Linked DNA regions of Massilia litorea. The protein of the gene in region 1 interacts with the protein of each later gene in a pairwise test. Links are inferred from orthologs where the notes say so. Each region holds a gene or a part of one and is shown on either strand. Other genes may lie near its edges.

Region 1 (11,180 bases):
GGGTCAAGCACGACGCCGCCTGGTGGGCAGGACGCCTTGATCATGCGTTCGATGATCTCCAACGGTTTTTGGGTGGGGTGGTCGGCGCGCTCCGGATGCTCGCGGTGCAGGCGCGACACGCTCCATACATCTTTCGGGTTGTAGCCGACCTCCAGCCATTTCGCGCCGACGAAGATCGAGCGCGATCGCGCCTTTTTCGTCGCCGCATCGTAGGGGATGCGCACGGCATCGAGATCGAAATAGTAATCCTTGCGGTTCACGAAGAAGCCGATCGTGTCGTGCACGGATGAAAAGCTGCGCACGCTGCCGCCCATCGAGGGCACCCGGCGGTCCCAGATGATCTCGTTCATCATCGTCATGCGCTTTTTCAGCATCACGAAGATCTCGGGCGCGAAGCGCCAGGTCAGGAAGATGTACAGGCTGCCGTTGGGTTTGAGTTTCGGCAGCGCGGCGTCGATCCAGCTTTCGGTCCAGGCGAGATAGGCTTCCACGCTTTGCTGGTCGGAGCCGTTGCCGTAGTCCTTGCCGAGGTTGTACGGCGGGTCGGTCAGGATCAGGTCAATGGAAGCATCCGGGATGCGCGCCAGTCCCGCCAGCGCATCCTCGCAGAACACCTGGTCGACCCAGTCCGTCATGGCCGGGGCTTGGGCTGACTGAGGAGGCGTAGCTCGGCACTGCGCGCGTGCGCCTGCAGCCCTTCTCCATAGGCCAGCTCGGCCGCAACCTTGCCCAGGGTCTGGGCGCCCGCCTCGCTCACGTGCAGGATCGACGAGCGCTTCTGGAAGTCATACACACCCAGGGGCGACGAAAAACGCGCCGTGCGCGAGGTCGGCAGCACGTGATTCGGGCCGCAGCAATAGTCGCCCAGTGCTTCGCTCGAGAACTGGCCGAGGAACATCGCGCCGGCATGGCGAATCCGGTCGGCCCACTGCTGCGGGTGCTCGGCGGAGATTTCGAGGTGTTCGGCGGCGATGTCGTTGGCGATCGCGCAGGCTTCTTCCATGTCGCGCACTTTGATCAATGCGCCGCGGTCGCTCAGCGAGGTCGTAATGGTCTCGTGGCGCGGCATGGTCGGCAGCAGCTTGTGGATGCTCGCTTCGACTTGCGCGATGTAGTCCGCGTCCGGGCACAGCAGGATCGCCTGCGCCAGTTCGTCGTGCTCGGCCTGCGAGAACAGGTCCATCGCAACCCAGTCCGGATCGGTAGTGCCGTCGCACAGCACCAGGATCTCCGATGGACCGGCGATCATGTCGATGCCGACCGTGCCGAACACGCGGCGCTTGGCGGCGGCGACATAGGCGTTACCCGGACCGACGATTTTATCCACGGCCGGAATCGTCTCGGTGCCGTAGGCCAGCGCGGCCACGGCCTGGGCGCCGCCGATGGTGATCACGCGCGTCACGCCGGCAATCGCGGCAGCAGCCAGCACCATCTGGTTTTTCACGCCGTCCGGAGTCGGCACCACCATCACGATGTCTTTTACCCCAGCCACCTGCGCCGGGATCGCGTTCATCAATACCGACGACGGATACGCCGCTTTACCGCCGGGTACATAGATGCCGACGCGGTCCAGCGGCGTGACGCGCTGGCCGAGGACCGTGCCATCGGGCTCGGTATAGCTAAAACCGTTCAGTTCCTGCTTCTGGCGTTCGTGGAATGCACGCACGCGCTCGGCCGCTGTCTGCAGCGCCTCGCGCTGGGCAGGCGGCAGCGCGTCGAGCGCCGCTTGCAGTTCTTCCTGCGACAGGTCGAAGGCGGCCATGCTCCCGGCGCTGACGCGATCGAACCGGTTCGTGTATTCGAGCACGGCAGCGTCGCCGCGCTGCTTCACGTCAGCCAGGATTTTACTGACGGCCGTTTCGATCGCATCGTCGGTCGCGGCCTCGAAAGCCAGCAGCGCATGCAGCTGCTGCGTAAAACCGTCGTGGGTGGAGTCGAGTTTGCGGATCTGTACAGCCATGGGTCAGCCTTGTTGCGGTTGGAGTGTCGAGGCCTTCTCAAAAGCCTCGATGATGGGTTGCAGGCGCGCGCGCTTCAACTTCAGCGCGGCCTGGTTCACGACCAGGCGCGAGGAGATCTCCATGATCTTCTCGACTTCGACCAGGTTGTTCGCACGCAGGGTGCCGCCGGTCGACACCACGTCGACGATGGCGTCCGACAGGCCGACCAGCGGCGCCAGTTCCATCGAGCCGTACAGTTTGATGAGGTCGACGTGCACGCCCTTGCTTGCGAAGTGCTGGCGCGCGGTGTTCACGAACTTGGTGGCCACGCGCAGGCGCGCGCCCTGGCGCACGGCCGTCTCGTAGTCGAAGCCGGCATTCACCGCCACCGACATGCGGCAACGGGCGATGTTCAGGTCGACCGGCTGGTACAGCCCTTCGCCGCCATGCTCGAGCAGCACGTCCTTGCCGGCCACGCCGAAGTCGGCCGCGCCATACTGGACATAGGTCGGCACGTCGCTGGCGCGCACGATCAGCACGCGCACGCCCGGGTCGTTGGTCGCCAGGATCAGCTTGCGCGAGGTTTCCGGATTCTCGGTGACGACGATGCCGGCCGCTTCCAGCAGCGGCAGCGTGTCTTCAAAAATCCGGCCTTTTGACAGGGCCAGGATCAGGCCCTGGTCCGTCGATTGTGTTGCGATGCTCATGGCGCCTTTACTTAATAATTACTTGATGCGCACGATGTCGGCGCCGACCTTCGACAATTTCACTTCCATGCGGTCGTAGCCGCGGTCGAGGTGATAGATGCGGTCGATCAGGGTCGTGCCCTGGGCTGCCATGCCGGCGATCACCAGCGAAGCCGAAGCGCGCAGGTCGGTCGCCATCACGGGCGCCCCGACCAGGCGCTCGACACCCTTGATGAAAGCGGTGTTCCCTTCGGTGGAAATAAACGCGCCGAGGCGATTCATCTCCTGCACGTGCATGAAGCGGTTCTCGAAGATGGTCTCGGTCACGCGGCTGGGGCCGGCGGCGATCGTGTTCACGGCCATGAACTGCGCCTGCATGTCGGTCGGGAAGCCGGGATACTCGGTGGTGCGGAAGGACACCGGCTGCGGCCTGGCATCCATGCGCGCACGGATCGTGTTGCTGCCGATGTCCATCTGCAGGCCGACTTCGCGCAGTTTATCGAGCGCGACGTCGAAGATATCGGTGCGGGTATTCGTCAGCACGATGTCGCCGCCGGTAGCCGCGACTGCGCACAGGAACGTCGCCGCTTCGATGCGGTCCGAGATCACGGCATGCTTGGCGCCATGCAGCTCGGAGACGCCCTGGATCACCAGGCGGTCGGTGCCGATGCCGTCGATCTTGGCGCCCATGGCGACCAGCAAGTTGGCGAGATCCGTCACTTCCGGTTCGCGCGCGGCGTTTTCCAGCACCGTCTCGCCTTCGGCCAGGGTCGCGGCCATCAAGAGGTTCTCGGTGCCGGTGACCGTGATCATGTCGGTCAGGATGCGCGCACCTTTTAATTTTTTCGCTTTGGCATGGATGTAGCCGCCTTCGATCGTGATCTCGGCACCCATCGCGCGCAGGCCCTTGATGTGCTGGTCGACCGGACGCGAACCGATCGCGCACCCGCCCGGCAGCGACACCTTGGCTTCGCCGAAGCGGGCCAGCAGGGGACCGAGCACCAGGATCGAGGCGCGCATGGTTTTCACCAGTTCATAGGGCGCTTCCAGGCTCGTGATGTTGGCGCCGTTCAGGGTGACGTTTTCGTCGTCCTGGCTGACTTTCAAACCGGTCTGCTCGAGCAGTTTCAGGATCGTCTTGACGTCGTGCAGGCGCGGCACGTTCGACAGTTCGACGTCGCCGGCGGTGAGCAGGCCCGCGCACAGGATCGGCAGCGCCGCGTTCTTGGCGCCCGATACCGCAATTTCTCCGTTCAGGCGTTTGCCGCCAACGATTTGAAGCTTGTCCATTTAGCCTCCGTATTCTTCAGGCGTCAGGGTTTTCATCGACAGCGCGTGGATCTCTTCGCGCATGCGATCGCCCAGCGCCGCATAGACCAGCTGGTGGCGCTGGATCGGGCGCTTGCCGGCAAACGCAGGCGAAACGATCAGGGCCGAGAAGTGACGGCCATCGCCCTCGACCGTCAAATGCGTGCATTGCAGGCCGTTTTCGATGTAGCTGTGGATCAGTTCTGGAGTGGTCGACACGATAATTCCTAAATATTAATGACGCCTTAGTGGCGTAATTTAGTGGCGTAACTTATAGCCGCCGCGCAGCAAATTGATCGCCACTGCCGCCAGCACCGCGAAGAAGGCGGAGACGATGGCAAGGCTGGTCCACGGCGAGATATCGGACTGGCCGAAGAAGCCGTGGCGGAACCCGTCAATCATATAAAAGAACGGGTTGAAATGCGAGACCGCCTGCCAGAATCCGGGCAGCGAGTGGATCGAATAGAACACCCCGGCGAGGAAAGTGGCCGGCATGATCAGGAAATTCTGGAACGCGGCCAGCTGGTCGAATTTATCGGCCCAGATACCGGCGATCACGCCCAGCGTGCCGAGTATGGCCGCGCCCAGGATCGCGAACACGATGATCCACAGCGGCGCCGCGAAACTCAGGTGCGCGAACCAGGCGGTAATCGCGAACACGCCCGCGCCCACGGCCAGGCCACGCACGACGGACGCGGCCACATAGGCCAGCAGGATTTCCCAGTGCGACAGCGGCGGCAGCAGGATAAACACCAGGTTGCCCGTGATCTTGGACTGGATCAGGGACGAGGACGAATTGGCGAACGCATTTTGCAGCACGCTCATCATCACCAGGCCCGGCACCAGGAAGGCCGTGTAATTCACGCCCGGATAGACTTCCACTCGCCCCTCGAGCACGTGGCCGAAGATCAGCAGGTAGAGCATGGCCGTCAGGATCGGCGCGGCGATGGTTTGCGTCGCGACCTTCCAGAAGCGCAGCATTTCTTTATAGAACAGGGTGCGGAAACCGACAGATACAAAACTCACAGCGCGCCCTTTTCCATGATCTGGATAAAAATGTCTTCGAGGTCGGCCTGCTGCAGCTGCATCTCGTCGATGACGGCGCCCGATTCGCGCAGCCGCGCCAGGATCGGCTCGACCTCGGCGTATTCGTTGACGCGCAGGCTGTATTTATTGCCGCTACCGTTCCCGTGTTCGTCGTGCGAGACCAGGTGGCGCAGGTCCTGAGGTAAATCGCCGCTTTTCAGGTGCACGATCAGCTGCGAACCGGACACGCGGCGCAGCAGCGCGCTCATCGTATCGAGTGCAACGACCTGGCCCGACTTCAGCATCGCCACGCGCTGGCACATGGCCTGCGCTTCTTCCAGGTAGTGGGTGGTCAGCACGACCGTGTGCCCACCCTCCCGGTTCAGGCGCGAGATGAATTTCCACAGGGTCTGGCGCAGCTCGACGTCGACGCCGGCGGTCGGCTCATCTAAAACGATGACGGGTGGTTTATGGACCAGGGCCTGCGCGACCAGCACGCGCCGCTTCATGCCGCCCGACAGCGCGCGCATGTTGACGTCGGCTTTATTGGTGAGATCGAGGTTTTCCATGACCTCGTCGATCCATTTGTCGTTGTTCTTGATGCCGAAGTAGCCCGACTGCAGGCGCAGGGTTTCGCGCACGGTGAAGAACGGGTCGAACACGAGTTCCTGGGGCACCACGCCCAGTTTTTTTCTCGCTTCGCGGAAATCGGTGACGACGTCATGGCCGTGGATCTGCACGCTGCCGACGTCGGGCCGGATCAGGCCGGCGATAGTGGAAATCAGGGTCGTCTTGCCGGCGCCGTTGGGGCCGAGCAGGCCGAAGAACTCGCCCTGTTCGATCGTCAGGGAAACGCCTTTCAAGGCTTTAAAGCCCTTGTAGCTTTTCTCGACGCTGTTAATCTGGATCGCTGTCATTGTTCTTTGGAGTGGCTGCGGCACAGGCGTGCGCAGGCCGGGCGGGGAAACGACCCATTATAGGGGAAATCGGGAATGCAAGAGCCCGGCGGCATTGGACATGCCGTAGGCATGGGATAGTACGAGGTAGTGTGATGAACGTTGACGGCGGTGTAACGTAGGGTGGGCACTTGTGCCCACGCGGTACGACAGGCGATACGCCGCATGCATTCAAACCTTACGCGTGGGCACAGGTGCCCACCCTACGTTACTGCCAACGTACACTAGGACCGTGCCAGCAACCCATCCAGCCCGTACAGCTGCGTCAACGCATCGATATTGCCCGGCACATTGATGAACGTGAGCTTCTGCCCCGCATCGCGCGCGCGGCGCTGCCAGGCCAGCAGCAAGGCCACGCCGGACGAATCGGCGGCGCGCACGCCGCCCAGGTCGAACACGGTCTCGCCGGCCCGGATCGCGGCGCAGCCCTGCTCCAGGGCCGCGTCTGCGGTCTCGAAGGTGAGGGCGTCGAGCGACAGCATCGGATTTGCTTCGGCCATGTTTACTTAGGGGCCTTCAAGGGCTTGCTGGCCAGTTGCTTGTTGCGGTCGGCCAGCTTGGTGATCAGGCCGTCGACACCCGACTTGTTGATCTCGGCAGCAAAGGTACCCTTGTAGGTCTCGACCAGCCAGGCGCCCAGCACGTTGATGTCGTAGATCTTCCAGCCTTGATTACCCTTGGCCAGGCGGTAGTTCAGGGTGATCGGCTCGCCGCGGGTGACGTTCACCTGCGAACGCACTTCGACGTCGGTATCGGTCGGCTCCGCGCGCATCGGCTTGAACTCGACGGTTTCGTTCTTGATCTGCGACAGCGCGCCGGAATAGGTGTAGACCAGCAGCGTGCGGAATTCTTCCGACAGGCGTTTCTGCTGTTCAGGGGTGGCCTGGCGCCAGAAGCGGCCGGCCGCCTGGGCCGTCATTTTTTCGGCGTCGACATACGGCAGGATCTTGGAATTGACGAGTTCCATGATCTTGTTGCGGTTGCCGGACTGGATGTCCTTGTCGGCTTTCACGGTCTCGATGACGTCGGCGCTGATGCGCTTGACGAGCACGTCCGGCGCTTCGTTGGTGGCCGGGGCCGGCGCGGCGATGACGCTGGTGGCGAAAGCGAGGGTTGCGGCGGTGGCGATGAGTTGGGCGATTGGTTTCATAAGCTCTCTTTTCTGGTCGTTTGCGGGAGTCTGTCGGGCGCCGCGTCAAGCGGCGTCCTACGGGCCTTGCTACATTCCATTACTTCCGCTGCGTTTCGGTTGCGTTCGAGGCCGGTTCCGGCACCACTTGCGTGTTCGATGCCGGTACGTCTTCCTTCGGCGCATCTTTCTGCGGTCCCGACTCGCCGTCGTACACACGGCTCTGGCGGCGTTGCAGGTAGCCGTCACGGATGAACTCGTAACGGTCGAGCGCGGCTTCCTCGAACAGGTTCGATGCTTCCAGCACCGATGCGCGCTGGTCGACCGCGCGCACGCCGATACCGATGTTACGCACGTTCACCGGATTCTTGTAGGCCCATGGATCGGCCCAGATATCGGCAGGCAATGCAGCGGTGTCACGAATCGTAGATGGGCCCAACAATGGCAACATCAAGTAGGGACCGGAAGGAACACCCCAGACACCCAGGGTCTGGCCAAAGTCTTCGTTGTGTTTCTGCATCCCCGCTTCCGACGCGATGTCGAGGATTCCGGCGATGCCGAAGGTCGAATTCAGCGCGAAACGCATGAAATCGGTCGCGCCGTCTGCGCCCTTGCCTTGCAGGAAGTTGTTGACCGAGCTCCAGGCGTCCGACAAGTTGCCGAAGAAGTTACTCACGCCCGTTTGCGCGAAGCCCGGCAATACCTTCTTGTAGGCGGTCGCGGCCGGCTTCAGGGCCACGCGGTCGACCGTGTCGTTGAACGCGAACGTTGCGCGGTTGAATTTTTCCAGCGGGTCTTGCGGATTGCTCGGGGTGGCGCAGCCGGACAGCACGGCGCAGCTTGCCGCGGCCAGTGCCAGTCCACGCCAGCGCGGCAGCGACGTCATGTTCTTCTTCTTCATTTACTGTCTTCCTTTCCTTCGGCAGCCTTGCTGTAGATGAACTGATTGATCAGGTCTTCCAGCACGGTGGCCGATTGCGTACGGTTGATTCGATCTCCGTCGACGAGGTTTTTCGTGTCGCCGCCCGGTTCGATGCCAATGTATTGCTCGCCCAGCAGTCCCGCCGTCAGGATCTTGAGCGACGAATCTTTCGGGAACTTGTAGTTCGGATCCAGGTCGAGGCGGACCATGGCCTGGTAGGTTTTGTCGTCGAAACTGATGTTGCCCACCCGGCCGACCACGACACCGGCGCTCTTGACTGGCGCCTGTGGCTTCAATCCACCAATGTTGTCGAACTTGCCGACGACGGCATAGGTCTCGGCAAACGACAGCGAGCTCATATTCCCGGCCTGCAGCGCCAGGAACAACACGGCGGCAGCGCCCAGCAGGACGAACAGGCCGACCCAGACATCGATGATTTTACGGTGCATAGTATTTCCTAGTATTCAGGCCGTCTGTGCGCGGCCAAACGAAACGATTTTTATTGTTACTGCGTGAACATCAGGGCGGTCATGACGAAGTCGAGGCCCAGCACCAGCAGCGAGGCGATGACGACGGTGCGCGTGGTGGCGCGTGCCACGTCGGCCGGGGTCGGCTTCACGTGGTAGCCCTGGAACACGGCGGTAAACGTCACGGCAATGCCGAACACGAAACTTTTGATGACGCTGCTGACTACGTCGCGGTTGACATCGACGCCGGCCTGCATCTGCGACCAGAAGGCGCCTTCGTCCAGGCTGAGCATTTTGACGGCGACCAGGTAGCTGCCCATGATGCCGACGGCCGAGAACACGGCGGCCAGCACCGGCATCGCAATCACGCCACCCCAGAAACGCGGCGCCAGCACGCGCTGCACCGGATTCACCGCCATCATTTCCATGGCCGACAGCTGCTCTCCGGCTTTCATGAGGCCGATCTCGGCGGTGAGCGAGGTGCCGGCACGGCCTGCGAACAGCAAGGCGGTGACGACCGGGCCCAGTTCACGGATCAGAGACAGGGCGGTGAGCGAACCGAGTTTTTCCTCGGCGCCGAACTGGATCAGGTTCACGTAGAACTGCAGGCCCAGCACCAGGCCGACGAACAGGCCGGAGACGATGGTGATGACCAGCGAGTAGTTACCAATAAAGTGAACTTGCTCGGAAATCAGGCTCGGACGGCGCCAGGCGCCGGGCGAAAAACGCAGCAGGTTGAAAAACGCGCGCGTTGCAAAACCGAGGTTCTCGATCGATTCGCGCACGGTGGCGCCGGCGCCTTCAACGAAACGCATGATCATTTCTGCGCTCCCAGACCCAGGTCGTCGGCCAGCGACTTCCCTGGATAGTGGAAGGGCACCGGACCGTCCGGCTCGGCATTGACGAATTGTTTGACATACGGGTCCTGCGAGACGCGCAGCTCGGCCGGGGTGCCTTCGGCGACGATCTTGCCGGCCGACATGAAGTACACATAGTCCGCGATGGCGAAGGTTTCGTTCACGTCGTGCGAGACCAGGATGGACGTGGAGCCGAGCGCATCGTTCAGGTTGCGGATCAGGTTGGCGGTCAGGCCCATCGAGATCGGATCGAGGCCGGCGAATGGCTCGTCGTACATGATCAGTTCAGGGTCGAGCGCGATCGCGCGCGCCACGGCAACGCGACGCGCCATGCCGCCCGAGATTTCGCCCGGTTTCAATTTGGAAGCGTTGCGCAGGCCGACCGCGTTCAGCTTCATCAGCACCAGGTCGCGGATCAGCTCTTCCGGCAAGTCGGTATGCTCGCGCAGCGGGAAGGCGACGTTGTCGAAAATGGTGAGATCGGTAAACAGCGCGCCGAACTGGAACAGCATGCCCATCCGGCGGCGCAGGCGATACAGCCCCTCGGTGCGCAGCTCGTGCACGACCTCGCCGCCGACCCGGACTGCGCCGCGCTGCGGACGGATCTGTCCGCCAATCAGGCGCAGCACCGTGGTCTTGCCGCAGCCGGAACCACCCATCACGGCAATGAGCTTGCCGCGCGGGAAATCCATGCGCAGGTTCGACAGGATCTTGCGATCGCCGTAGGCGAACTCGAGATCACGTATTTCTACAAGGTTAGACACAGGGGGGATAGTCGGATTTTGGGAATCCCGTATTGTAGTGCAGAAACTGCAATCCCTGCTTGGGACAGCCCCGTTTCACTCCGGGTTCCGACGCGTGGCTACAACACTAATAACCGAAAAGTCAGATATTTCGTGCCGCAAGTCATTGTTTTTGTTGAGATATGCATATGTGTCAACGTTGCAGTTTGTTGACAGGAAACAACATTCCTACGGTGCAGCAAGCATTGCACGTTCCGTCCGATGGGCTCGAGAGCCCATCGGAGGCAGACACTTAGCGCGGCAGTACCGACGAGCCCATCAGGAACTCATCCACTGCGCGCGCGCATTGCCGCCCTTCGCGAATCGCCCACACGACCAGCGACTGGCCGCGGCGCATGTCGCCGGCGACAAAGACTTTCGGTACCGAGGTCTGGTAGCAGGCTTCGCCGTCGGTCGTGGCGCGCGCGTTGCCGCGCGCATCCTTCTGCACGCCGAAGGCGTCCAGCACCTGCTGCACCGGCGACACGAAACCCATGGCCAGGAACACGAGGTCGGCCTTCATCTCGAATTCGCTGCCGGCGACTTCGACCATCTTGCCGTCTTTCCACTCAACACGGCAGGCGATCAGCTTTTCGAGTTTGCCGTTTTTACCCTCGAAGCGTTTCGTGGCGACGGCGAAATCGCGTTCGCAGCCTTCCTCGTGCGAGGACGAGGTGCGCAGCTTGGTCGGCCAGTAGGGCCACACGAGGGGCTTGTTCTCGTGTTCGGGCGGCATCGGCATCAGTTCGAACTGGGTGACCGTCGCTGCGCCATGGCGGTTCGAGGTGCCGACGCAGTCGGAACCGGTATCGCCACCACCGATCACGACCACATGCTTGCCGGTCGCCTTGATCTGGTCTTTCAGCTTATCGCCGGCGTTGACCCGGTTTTGCTGCGGCAGGAAATCCATCGCGTAATGCACACCCTTCAGCTCGCGTCCCGGCACCGGCAAATCGCGCGGCTGCTCGGCGCCGCCGGCCATGACGACGGCGTCGAACTCATTGGCGAGATCTTCCGGGAAGATCGTGTCGCGCGCCATGTTGCTGACGGCAGCAGGGAAATCCTTGCCGATCAAGACGCTGGTGCGGAAGGTCACACCCTCGGCCT
Region 2 (11,079 bases), 1.1 Mb from region 1 along the record:
GCTGCCGGCAAAGCGTTGCATTTTCGACGAATTTGACGATAATTTCCACACGGAAACTACGCGAATCGTCCAGAATACGCGGCTCTGCGTCGAACTTTATTGAAATGGACAAACTGTCATCCTTGCTGGGGCGCCAGGCATTCAGCGCCCGCATCTTCTACAACGGTCCGTTTTGCGACGCCAACCAGTTCCATGAGAATGGCAGTGCCGGCCACCTGCATCTGGTGCGCCAGGGGCCGGTCGAGTTCGTGCACGACGATGGCGCGCTCCTGCGCATCGACCTGCCTTCGCTGGTTCTTTATCCGCACGGCACCAACCATCGCTTGCAGGTTCCCGCCGGGCACACTGCCCTGCTGCTGTGCGCCGACATCGTCTTCGAAGGGGGCAAGGCCAATCCGCTGGTCCGGGTGCTGCCCGGCTGCCTGCATATGCCGCTGGCCGAGATCGCTGGGCTGGGGCCGACACTCGATCTGCTGTTCGGCGAGGCGGCAGGCACGGCGCCCGGCCGCGAATTGATCCTGGACCGGCTGTGCGATGTGTTGCTGGTCCAGGTAGTGCGTCGCGAATTCGACAACGGAAAATTGTCGCTGGGCTTATTGGCCGGCCTGGCGGACCGCCAGGTGTCGGCGGCGCTGACGGCGATCCACGAGCGCCCGCACGAGCTGTGGACCCTTGCCGCACTGGCCAGGCTCGCCGGCATGTCGCGCGCCAGCTTCGTGGAACATTTCCGCGAGGTGATGGGGATTCCGCCCGGCGAATATCTCAGCCGCTGGCGCATCGCCCTCGGCGGCAGGCTGCTGCGCCAGGGCATGCCGGTCAAACTCGTCAGCAGCCGCACGGGCTATACGAGTCCGTCCACGTTTACGCGCGCCTTTACTGCGCAGATGGGTGCTTCGCCGCGCGAATGGCTGAAGCGGGCCGCCTGAGTTGCCTGAGGCGGCGCCCTCCTCAACCGCGGGCGGCCGCCGAACCGGCGCCGAAGCAGCGCCACAGGGCCGCGGCCAGCGCCACGATCAGCACGCCACCGCCGAGCAGGTGCGCGGAGGCCAGCGGCGCGAACAGCATGGCCAGCATGTAGCCGAGTCCGCCCAGCACCAGGCTCCAGCCAGCGAAGCGGCGCGCCGCCTGCTCGGCCTGGGGCGAGCAGCGCAAGCGCGCCAGCGCCGTCAGCGATTTCGGAATCGCGTTCGCGTAGAACACCACGACAAAGCCGAGCAAGGCACCGGTCAGGCGTTGCGACCACTCGAGCGACAAGTGTTCCGGCGCGGCCCATTTCAGGGCTGCGCACGCGCCGACGATCATTACCGCACCAAGCAAGGCACGGCCCAGCGGGAAAGTGCTTTTCATGACTTCTCCTCGTTCGATCCGACATCGAGATGGCCGGGTTGCGGCCGCGTGACCTGCAATCCAAACGTCTGGGCAAAGGCAAGCAAGGCCTCTTCCAGCACCGACAGCTTCAAGCGGTACGTAACCGTGCGCCCCTGCTTGTCGGCCTCGATCAGGCCGGCGTTGACGAGCACGGCGAAGTGCGCCGACATGGTCGGCTTGGAAACGTCGAACATCGCCGCCAATTCTCCCGCACCGATGGGTCCGGCCTGCAGCAGCTGCAACACCTTGCGGCGGGTCGGATCGGAGAGGGCTTTGAATACGGTGCTCATGGAATCGATTATTAGCTAACCATCGAACTATTGCAAGCGCTTTCGCGCACCGAACCGCAAGCTCCTCAATCTTTCGTGCGCACGAATTCCAGGATCGCATTCCACTGCCCGCTCGTCACCGGCGAAATGGAAAGGCGGCTGCCTTTCTGCAGCAGGACCATGTCTTCCAATACGGGCATGGCGCGCATCTCGGCCAGCGTCAAATAGCGCCCCTTTTCTTTCGCCTGGACGTCGACCGATATCCAGCGCGGCTGCGCCTGTGTCGCTTTCGGGTCGAAGTATTTGCCGGCACTGTCGAATTGGGTAGCGTCGGGATAAGGGCCGCTCGCCACTTCCGCTATTCCCGCGACACCGGGAACGGCGCAACTGGAGTGATAAAACAGGATGCCGTCGCCGATTTGCATGGCGTCGCGCATGAAATTGCGGGCCTGATAGTTTCTTACGCCGAACCAGGCGACGGTCTGGCCCGGTGCGGCGAGAACGTCGTCGAAACTGACTTCATCGGGCTCGGATTTCATCAACCAGTAGCGCATCGGATCTCCTGAAAAAAAAGCAGGCCGATAAAACCTGCGCGCGTAAAAAAGCGGCTGCGTGCTTTTGCTCGCAACCGCTTCATGGAATGTAGCCCCGCCTGTGCCGTTTTTTGCCGGCATCCCGAACCTGATGGCTCAAGGTGGTCACAGTCAGTTCAATTTCGGGTTCGTCGAACTAGCGACGCTCACGCCCATCAAACACTATCCCGCAACCTATGCATGTAAATGGTTCAAGGAATATATGGCAATCTCGAACACCGCAGGGTGCCTCGCAGTTTACTCGCTTGAACCGTCATGTCAAACGAATTTGCCCGGTCAGGACAAATTTTCCTGCGGCGCCAGGGTGTGGTCGAGGACCTTGTGCATCGCTTCGAGTTTTTGTTTCACTTCGAGCATCGTCATGTCCGACAGCGGTCCCTGCGGCGACTTCACCGAGAGGAATTCCGCGGCCACGCTGAGCGCGGCCATGACCGCGATGCGGTCGTTGCCCTTGACCTTGCCCGAATCGCGCAGCGCGGTCATCTTGCCGTCGAGATAGCGCACGGCATCGCGCAGCGTCGCCTGTTCGCCTTCCTTGCAGGCCAGGCGGTAAGGCTGGCCCATGATCGTCACATCCAGGTAAATCATCGGGCAGCCTCGGCATCCAGGGGTTCGGCGGCGTCTGCCGCGCTCTCTTCCGCGCTACCTTCCGCGTCTTCCGCTTCTTCCGGCGCAGGCAATTGCTCGATCACGGCTTCGACCTTGTGCTGGACCTCGACAAGGCGTTCGACGAGCGCCATGTTCACTTCGTTCAGTAACAGGTTGGTCTGGCGCAGTTGCGCATTCTCGCTGCGCAGCGACACGACCAGCTCGGCGAGCCGCTCGATTTTGTCGGATAGGTCTTGGAATTCGGAAATCATTCGTAACTATAGGTCTGTTCTGGTTAGACAGTCAACAGGAGAGCACAGCCTGCGCCCTGCCCGGCGGGGACCACAGTGTATAGCGTCGCGGCGGGTAGCCGCGCGCGGCAAGGCTTATCTGGCTGCATTTCGGTAGCAGCGCTGCGCCTGCATATCCGGAAGCGCAGTCCTTATCGCCTTCCATCCCCTCGTTTGACACCGATCAATTCCCCACCAACAGTGCGTCAGCCGTCTTGGCATCGGTGCTAGTCTCTCCGCTCCGTACCTGCGCCGGCCACGGCCCAGCAAGCTGCCGCGTCATCCCGGCAGTTGAGGCAAAACAAGCTCTTGCAATTTATTTTGCAACATCGCCGCTTGAAATACCCTGATGTCGTCCCTATAATTAGCACTCGTTAGATGAGAGTGCTAACAACCTCTTTCAAAGCTGCGGCGCAGTATGCGACGCGGCAATCAACGCAAACAAAGCTAGTCCAAACCACTGAATAAAGGAGTTTTGCATGAACCTTCGCCCTCTGCACGATCGCGTTATCGTGAAGCGTCTCGACCAGGAAACCAAGACTGCCTCCGGCCTGATCATCCCTGATGCAGCCGCCGAGAAGCCGGACCAGGGCGAGATCCTCGCCGTCGGCAATGGCAAAGTCCAGGACAACGGCACGCTGCGTGCACTGGAAGTCCAGGTTGGCGACCGCGTCCTGTTCGGCAAGTACTCGGGCCAGACCGTCAAGGTCGACGGCCAGGAACTGCTGGTGATGCGCGAAGAAGACATCATGGCCGTGCTGGTCAAGTAATCCTCCCCTCAGAATATCTCTCGGAGAAATAAAAAATGGCAGCTAAAGAAGTAATTTTCGGCGACGCAGCGCGCGCCAAGATGGTTGAAGGCGTCAACATCCTCGCCAATGCAGTCAAGGTCACCCTGGGTCCTAAAGGCCGCAACGTCGTGCTGGACCGCTCGTTCGGCGCCCCGACCGTCACCAAGGACGGCGTCTCGGTCGCGAAAGAGATCGAACTCAAAGACAAGCTCATGAACATGGGCGCGCAGATGGTCAAGGAAGTCGCTTCGAAGACCAGCGACAACGCCGGCGACGGCACCACCACCGCGACCGTGCTGGCACAAGCCATCGTGCGCGAAGGCATGAAGTTCGTTGCCGCCGGCATGAACCCGATGGACCTGAAGCGCGGCATCGACAAGGCAGTTGCTGCCACCGTCGAAGAGCTGGCCAAGATCTCCAAGCCATGCACCACCTCGAAAGAAATCGCCCAGGTCGGCGCGATCTCGGCCAACTCGGACTACTCGATCGGCGAGCGCATCGCTGAAGCGATGGAAAAAGTCGGCAAGGAAGGCGTCATCACCGTCGAAGACGGCAAGTCGCTGAACGACGAACTCGACATCGTCGAAGGCATGCAGTTCGACCGCGGCTACCTGTCGCCTTACTTCATTAACAACCCGGACAAGCAAGTCGCCATCCACGACAATCCGTTCGTTCTGCTGTGCGACAAGAAGATCTCGAACATCCGTGACCTGCTGCCGGTACTGGAGCAAGTTGCAAAGGCCGGCCGTCCGCTGGTGATCGTCGCCGAAGACATCGAAGGCGAAGCGCTGGCGACCCTGGTCGTCAACAACATCCGCGGCATCCTGAAGACCGTTGCCGTCAAGGCGCCTGGCTTCGGCGACCGTCGCAAGGCCATGCTGGAAGACATCGCTGTCCTGACCGGCGGCCAGGTGATCGCGGAAGAAGTCGGCCTGACCCTGGAAAAGGTCACGCTGGCTGAACTCGGCCAGGCCAAGCGTATCGAAGTCGGCAAGGAAAACACCATCATCATCGACGGTGCAGGTTCGGCTGAAAACATCGAAGCGCGCGTCAAGATGGTGCGCGTCCAGATCGAAGAAGCGACCTCGGACTACGATCGCGAAAAGCTGCAAGAGCGCGTGGCCAAGCTGGCCGGCGGCGTTGCCGTGATCAAGGTTGGCGCTGCCACCGAAGTCGAAATGAAGGAAAAGAAAGCACGCGTGGAAGACGCGCTGCACGCCACCCGCGCAGCCGTTGAAGAAGGCATCGTGCCAGGCGGCGGCGTCGCCCTGCTGCGTGCCCGCGCCAACCTGCAAGTCAAGGGCGACAACCCTGACCAGGAAGCCGGCATCAAGATCGTCCTGCGCGCAATGGAAGAGCCGCTGCGCATGATCGTCCAGAACGCAGGCGAAGAAGCATCGGTCGTCGTCTCGGCAGTGCTGGGCGGCACCGGCAACTACGGCTACAACGCCGCCAACGGCACCTACGGCGACATGGTCGAAATGGGCGTGCTGGACCCAGCCAAGGTCACCCGCTCGGCACTGCAAAACGCAGCGTCGATCGCCGGCCTGATGCTGACCACCGACTGCATGGTGTCGGAACTGGCTGAAGACAAGCCAGCCGGCGGCATGGGCGGCATGGGTGGTATGGGCGGCATGGGCGGTATGGACGGCATGATGTAATGTCCTTGGGCGCCGGTTCGCCGGCGCCCTGCTGCAGTTTGAAAAGCCCGCACGGTTCGCGCCTTGCGGGCTTTTACTTTTGGGAGATTGCGATGCCTGTCGTGAATGCGGAAGACCTCGAGGATGCGGTATTGATTGTGTCGGAGCCGGGAACCCCGGACAAAGCCTGGGTATCCCTCGATACGGGCCAGGTGCACATCCGCTCGGAGATGGTCGATGGGGAACTGGCGTCCCTGCCGGACGATATCGATACCTCGGAGCGCTACATTTCCGTGCCACACATGAGCGAGCTCGATCTCGGGCTGGAACTGGTGTTCGATTTCGCCGACGCAGCGATGGCTGACGATGCCGATCGCGTACGCCAGATGTTCAAGCGTTCGGATGCGTATCGCCATTTCAGCGAACTGGTCGAGGAGCGTGGCCTGACGGAGCGCTGGCATGACTTCCGCGAGGCGCAGACGCGGGCGGTGCTGGCGGGGTGGTGCGAGGAGAACGGTTTGCAGTTGGGCTAGCATCCGCGTGGGCATGCCCACGCATGTGCGGCTGCAAACCGTTCGCGTGAAAACACTGCCCGGGACCGGCGCACGATTTACTGGCTCGCCTTCCCCCGAAACCGCTTCAACTCCTCCTTCATATACACCGCGCTGGCCACCGCCTTCCCTCCCCCGCACTTCACGAGATACGGCTTGCCGCTCATGCTGCTCTGCGTCGCTCCACGCTCGATGAACGACTCCGCGTTCGTGACCAGGTCGCGCTTGACGAGGTAGTCGTACTTCTTCTGCAGATGCGCACGCGCCTCCGACCCGTCGTGCCAGCTGCCGTTGCGGTTGAACTGGCAGCCCGGCGTCGCCACGTAGTCGAGCAGGTGCGCAATCTCGGCCTGCGCCTTCGGTTCCGGCGCCGCAAGCGCCGCGCCGTGCAGGGTGGCGACCAGCAGCATGGCGCCCGCAAATCGAAATACGGTCATCGTGTTTCCTCCGGGGTGGCAAACGAACATGCGACGAGTCTAGCACCCACACCGGGAAGCGTCCGTCAGGCCGGCATGCCGAGATTGCCCGGCATCTACACATCGGCTAGTATGGCCGCACGTTTTCCACGAGGTTCCATCATGATTTCACGCGGCGCACAGTTGCTGAGTTTCTCCCTGCTGGCCGCGGCCCTGCTTGCCGGCTGCAAGGACAGGCAGCCGCCGGCCGCGCCGCCGCAGCCGGCCAAGCCCATCGTGCAGCAGAAGGCCGAACCGGCCGTCACGCGCGAACAGGCGATGGCCGCACTGCTGGCGTTGCCGGAAGTGAAGGCCTGGTCGCAGGACATCGAAAAGCGCTCGCGCGGCAAGGCGCACGGGGCCGTGATCGAAGACGACCCGACACCGCGCGTCATCAACGGCATGTCGTACTGGCAGCTGAGTTTTGTCGAGAACCGTGCGGACAAGGTGCAGCGGCGCGAGAGTTTTCTGGTGGCGAAAACGGGCGAGCAGATTCTGGTGGACGACACGGCGAACGATACGGTGGTATCGCTCGACGAGTGGCGGCGCGGGATTCGGCGGGTGGAGACCAAATCGGCGGATTGATGTTGCGCGACGCGAAATCGACAACATCGTTAACGGACGCATGACGCAGGGTGGGCTCTTGAGCCCACGCGGTCGAACCATGAAGCAGTCGAAACGAGTACCGACATTTTTTCGCGCGCGTGAGCGATGGTGTTGAAGCCGCATCGACGCACATGTCAGACCGCGTGGGCACAAGTGCCCACCCTACGTTTCTCAACTGTCCAGGTGTGAAATCAAGAGCCTGCGCTGCTCGACGTCGCCTTCTCGCCCATTATGCGCATCGACCGACAAGCCCACCGCCATGATGTCGATGAACAGCAGCTGCAGGATCCGCGAAATCATCGACAGGAACACAGTGCTGTCCTCGGCGTGATCGACCGCCAGGCACACGCTGGCCTTGCGTGCGAGCGGCGACTGGCTGTTGCCGATGGCGATGACGTCGGCGCCGCGCGAACGGGCGATGTCGACCGCCTGCAGCAGCTCCGGCAAGCGCCCCGAATTCGAGATCGCGATCACCACGTCGCCCGGCCCGAGCAGATCCGCCGCCAGCGCGAACAGGTGCGAGTCGCCGTACAGCGCGGTCGGAATCCGGAAGCGGAAGAATTTATGCTGGCCGTCGAGCGCCACCACGCGCGCATTGCCCAGCGCGTAAAACTCGACCCGGCGTGCGCGGCTCACCAGCTCGATCGCACGGTCCAGCGTGTGCACGTCGAGCCCGTCGCGGAATTTCAAAATCGCCGACACGGTGTTGTCGATCACCTTCGCCGACAGGTCATGCGTGCTGTCGCTGTTCCTCACCTGGCTGTGGCGCACCGGGATCGCACCGGTCAGGCTGCTCGCGAACTTCAGTTTGAAATCGGCCAGGCCGAGGAAGCCGAGCGAGCGGCAGAAGCGGATCACGGTCGGCTGCGAGACTTCCGCGCCGCGCGCGATATCCGCGATCGGTTCGTTCAGCACCAGGCGCGGCTGCTCGAGCACGAGCGTCGCCACGCGCTGCTCGGCGGGCGTGAGCTCGTGGCGCAGCCCCTTGATGCGGTCCATCAGCGTGTTGGCGCCGCTACGGCCACGCAGGTGTTCGGAGAGGATGGTCGCGACCCCGTGGAAGGCGGGGTTCGGCGTCGTGATGACATAGGTCGGAATGTCGGCCAGGTAGTGCGAGAAGCGTCCCTTGGCCTCGAAGCGCGCGCGGAAGGGAGAGCGTGCGAACCACTCCCCCATGCGCGGCACGATGCCGCCGCCAATAAAAATGCCGCCGAAGGCGCCCAGGGTCACGGCGAGATTCGCCGCCGCGGCGCCCAGCATGCCGCAGAAGACTTCCAGCACCTCGATGCACAGGGCATCGTTTTCATCCAGGCCCGCGGCCAGGATGTCGGCGGCCGTACGGCCTGGGGCCTGCACGCCATTGCGCAAGGCCAGCGCCTCATGGATCAATTCCATGCCGGGCCCGGAAATCAGGCGTTCGTTCGACACGTGCTGCCAGGCGCGCCAGGCGTGCCGCAGGATCGCGAACTCGCGCTCGTCGCCGGGCGCGAAGTTCACGTGGCCGCCTTCGCTGCCCAGGGTGACGAAGCCGTCGCTCGTGGGAATCAGGCCCGAGACGCCGAGGCCCGTTCCCGGCCCCAGCACGCCGATGACGGCATTCGCCGCCGGCTTGCCGCCGCCGACCTGCAGCAGGTCGGCAGGCAGCAGCACGGGAATGGCCATCGCCAGCGCCGTGAAATCGTTCACCACCAGCAGCGTCGACAGGCCCAGCTCGCGCCGCACCGCCTCGGTCGAGAATTCCCAGGCGCGGTTCGTCATGCGTACCTGGTCGCCGTTGACGGGATTGGCCACCGCAAAGGCGGCGTGCTGCAGGTTCAGGTCGAGGTGGTCGCGCAGGTAGAAGCGCACCAGCGAATCGACACCGTCGAACTCCTCGCACTTCAACACGGCCACATGGCGGAAGGTGCCGGGCGCCGTCTGCAGTGCGAAGCGCGCGTGCGTGGCGCCGATATCGGCCAGCAGGCGCGGGCCGTCGGCGAACGCGGTGCGCTCGAATTTCTCGGCGTCGGGCGCGTTGCCCATCAGGCGAGCGTACCGAACCAGGCGCCGTAAGCCGGCAGCGTGACGCGGCCGTTTGCCGCTTCGCCCGGCAGGCCGTGGCCTTCCAGGTCGTGCGCGCCCGCCGTCTCCGGCCAGGCTATCGTTACCGGCGCGTTCGACAGGTTGAAGGCGGCCAGCACGGTCGGCTCTCCATCGAGCGTGCGGCGCAGCGCCAGCACCGGCTCCGGCGCATCGAAGAAGGAGATGTCGCCACGGGTCAGCTGCGGCAGCTTCTGGCGCCAGTGGATGATGCGGCGCGCCGCGTTCAAGGCCGATGCGGAGTCGAACTCCTGCTGCGACACGGACGCGGCAAGATGCGGCACCGCGACCGGCAGCCAGGGCGTGCCGGTGGTGAAGCCGGCGTTGGGCGCGGCATTCGTCCACGGCATCGGGGTGCGGCAGCCGTCGCGGCCCTTGAATTCCGGCCAGAAGGTGATGCCGTACGGGTCCTGCAGCAGTTCATACGGCACATCCGCTTCCGGCAGCGCCAGTTCGTCGCCCTGGTACAGGCAAGGCGTGCCTTTCAGGGACAGCTGCATCGCCAGCACCATCGCCGCGAACGCCACTGGCGCATCCTCGCCGCGCCAGCGCGTGACGACGCGGATCGCATCGTGGTTACCGACCGACCAGGACGCCCAGCCGCCTTTGACGCGCGCTTCGAATTCCTCGACCTGGGTGCGGATGTGCGCGGCCGTGAACTGCGGCGTGAGCAGGTTGAAACTGTAGGCCATGTGCAGCTTGTCGCCGTCGGCCGTGTACTCGGCCATGCAGGCCAGGGCGTCGTCGGCACCGACTTCGCCGATCGAGACGGCGCTGTATTCGTTCAGCAGCGCGCGGATCTGCTGCAGGAAGGCGATGTTTTCCGGACGCGTCTTGTCGTAGATGTGGGACTGCATGCCGTAGGGGTTGACGTCGGTGACCGAGGCCGTGTCGCGGGTGGTCGCCGGCGGATTGCTGCGCAGCTGGGTGTCGTGGAAGTGGTAGTTACACGCGTCCATGCGCACGCCGTCGACGCCGCGCTCGAGCCAGAAACGCAGCGCGTCCAGGTGGGCCTTCTGCACGTCCGGGTTATGGAAGTTCAGTTGCGGCTGGCTGACCAGGAAGTTGTGCATGTAGTACTGCTTGCGGCGCGTGTCCCACTGCCAGGCGGAGCCGCCGAAGACCGACATCCAGTTGTTCGGCGGGTTGCCGTCCGGGGCAGCGTCGGCCCAGACATACCAGTCGGCCTTCGGGTTGTCGCGGCTGGAGCGGCTCTCGGCGAACCACGGGTGCGCATCGGCCGTGTGCGCCATCACCTGGTCGATCATGATTTTCAGGCCGAGCGAATGCGCCTTGGCGACCATCGCGTCGAAGTCGGCCAGGGTGCCGAACAGCGGATCGACGTCGCAGTAGTCGGAGATGTCGTAACCGAAGTCCTTCATCGGCGACTTGAAGTAAGGGGACAGCCAGACGATGTTCACGCCCAGGCTCGCGATGTAGTCGAGCTTCGCGGTGATGCCGGGGATGTCGCCCACGCCGTCGCCGTTCGTGTCGAGGTAGCTGCGCGGGTACACCTGGTAGATGATGGCTTCGCGCCACCAGTCATTGTTGTGCGTGGAGGTCTGGGTCATGACGAGGTCCGGTTGGTGGTTTTTACGCAATATACAGCAGCTTTTTCAATTTTACAATCTGCACCCAGCTGCATTTTTCATGCATATTTCCTTTACATTCAAAGACTTAAATAAAATTAACAGTTGTACTTCCTCAGGATGAAGTAGCAAAACTACGAAGCCTCTGGATGAGCTGATTTTTTTAGTTGCAAAGACCCCAACGGCGTCATAGGATCGCGTCTTGTCCATTTCAGGATGCGCCATGAGCCAGCCGACGACGACCGCCACCAGCGGACGCA

The links.
Region 2: the proteins of LPB04_RS05355 (region 1) and groL interact in binary tests that used the Escherichia coli proteins (3 or more experiments, as listed by UniProt). The link is inferred for Massilia litorea from one-to-one orthologs.

What each region holds. Positions count from the first base shown.
Region 1 is NZ_CP062941.1:1,203,700-1,214,879, forward strand. The notes cover bases 8,154-11,141. They hold LPB04_RS05355 (ABC transporter ATP-binding protein), read right to left. Parts: upstream 10,056-11,141; coding sequence 9,252-10,055; downstream 8,154-9,251. Other genes in these bases: mlaD (outer membrane lipid asymmetry maintenance protein MlaD), read right to left, coding at 8,154-8,416; mlaE (lipid asymmetry maintenance ABC transporter permease subunit MlaE), read right to left, coding at 8,473-9,255; LPB04_RS05360 (glutamate synthase subunit beta), read right to left, coding at 10,327-11,141. Outside these bases: LPB04_RS05295 (DNA-methyltransferase), read right to left, coding at 1-635; hisD (histidinol dehydrogenase), read right to left, coding at 632-1,960; hisG (ATP phosphoribosyltransferase), read right to left, coding at 1,964-2,647; murA (UDP-N-acetylglucosamine 1-carboxyvinyltransferase), read right to left, coding at 2,666-3,916; LPB04_RS05315 (BolA family protein), read right to left, coding at 3,917-4,153; LPB04_RS05320 (ABC transporter permease), read right to left, coding at 4,193-4,960; LPB04_RS05325 (ABC transporter ATP-binding protein), read right to left, coding at 4,957-5,877; LPB04_RS05330 (STAS domain-containing protein), read right to left, coding at 6,141-6,416; LPB04_RS05335 (MlaC/ttg2D family ABC transporter substrate-binding protein), read right to left, coding at 6,419-7,066; LPB04_RS05340 (MlaA family lipoprotein), read right to left, coding at 7,146-7,946; more of mlaD, read right to left, coding at 7,943-8,153; more of LPB04_RS05360, read right to left, coding at 11,142-11,180. UniProt on the Escherichia coli protein: Part of the ABC transporter complex MlaFEDB, which is involved in a phospholipid transport pathway that maintains lipid asymmetry in the outer membrane by retrograde trafficking of phospholipids from the outer membrane to the inner membrane.
Region 2 is NZ_CP062941.1:2,298,474-2,309,552, reverse strand. The notes cover bases 3,350-6,236. They hold groL (chaperonin GroEL), read left to right. Parts: upstream 3,350-3,913; coding sequence 3,914-5,560; downstream 5,561-6,236. Other genes in these bases: LPB04_RS10175 (YfeK family protein), read right to left, coding at 6,150-6,236; LPB04_RS10180 (UPF0158 family protein), read left to right, coding at 5,653-6,072; groES (co-chaperone GroES), read left to right, coding at 3,588-3,878. Also shown: LPB04_RS10225 (AraC family transcriptional regulator), read left to right, coding at 105-926; LPB04_RS10220 (hypothetical protein), read right to left, coding at 949-1,347; LPB04_RS10215 (metalloregulator ArsR/SmtB family transcription factor), read right to left, coding at 1,344-1,658; LPB04_RS10210 (EVE domain-containing protein), read right to left, coding at 1,724-2,191; LPB04_RS10200 (cell division protein ZapA), read right to left, coding at 2,507-2,818; LPB04_RS10195 (hypothetical protein), read right to left, coding at 2,815-3,090; more of LPB04_RS10175, read right to left, coding at 6,237-6,527; LPB04_RS10170 (hypothetical protein), read left to right, coding at 6,669-7,130; LPB04_RS10165 (glucokinase), read right to left, coding at 7,323-9,173; LPB04_RS10160 (alpha-glucosidase family protein), read right to left, coding at 9,173-10,801; LPB04_RS10155 (POT-type proton-dependent oligopeptide transporter), read left to right, coding at 11,043-11,079.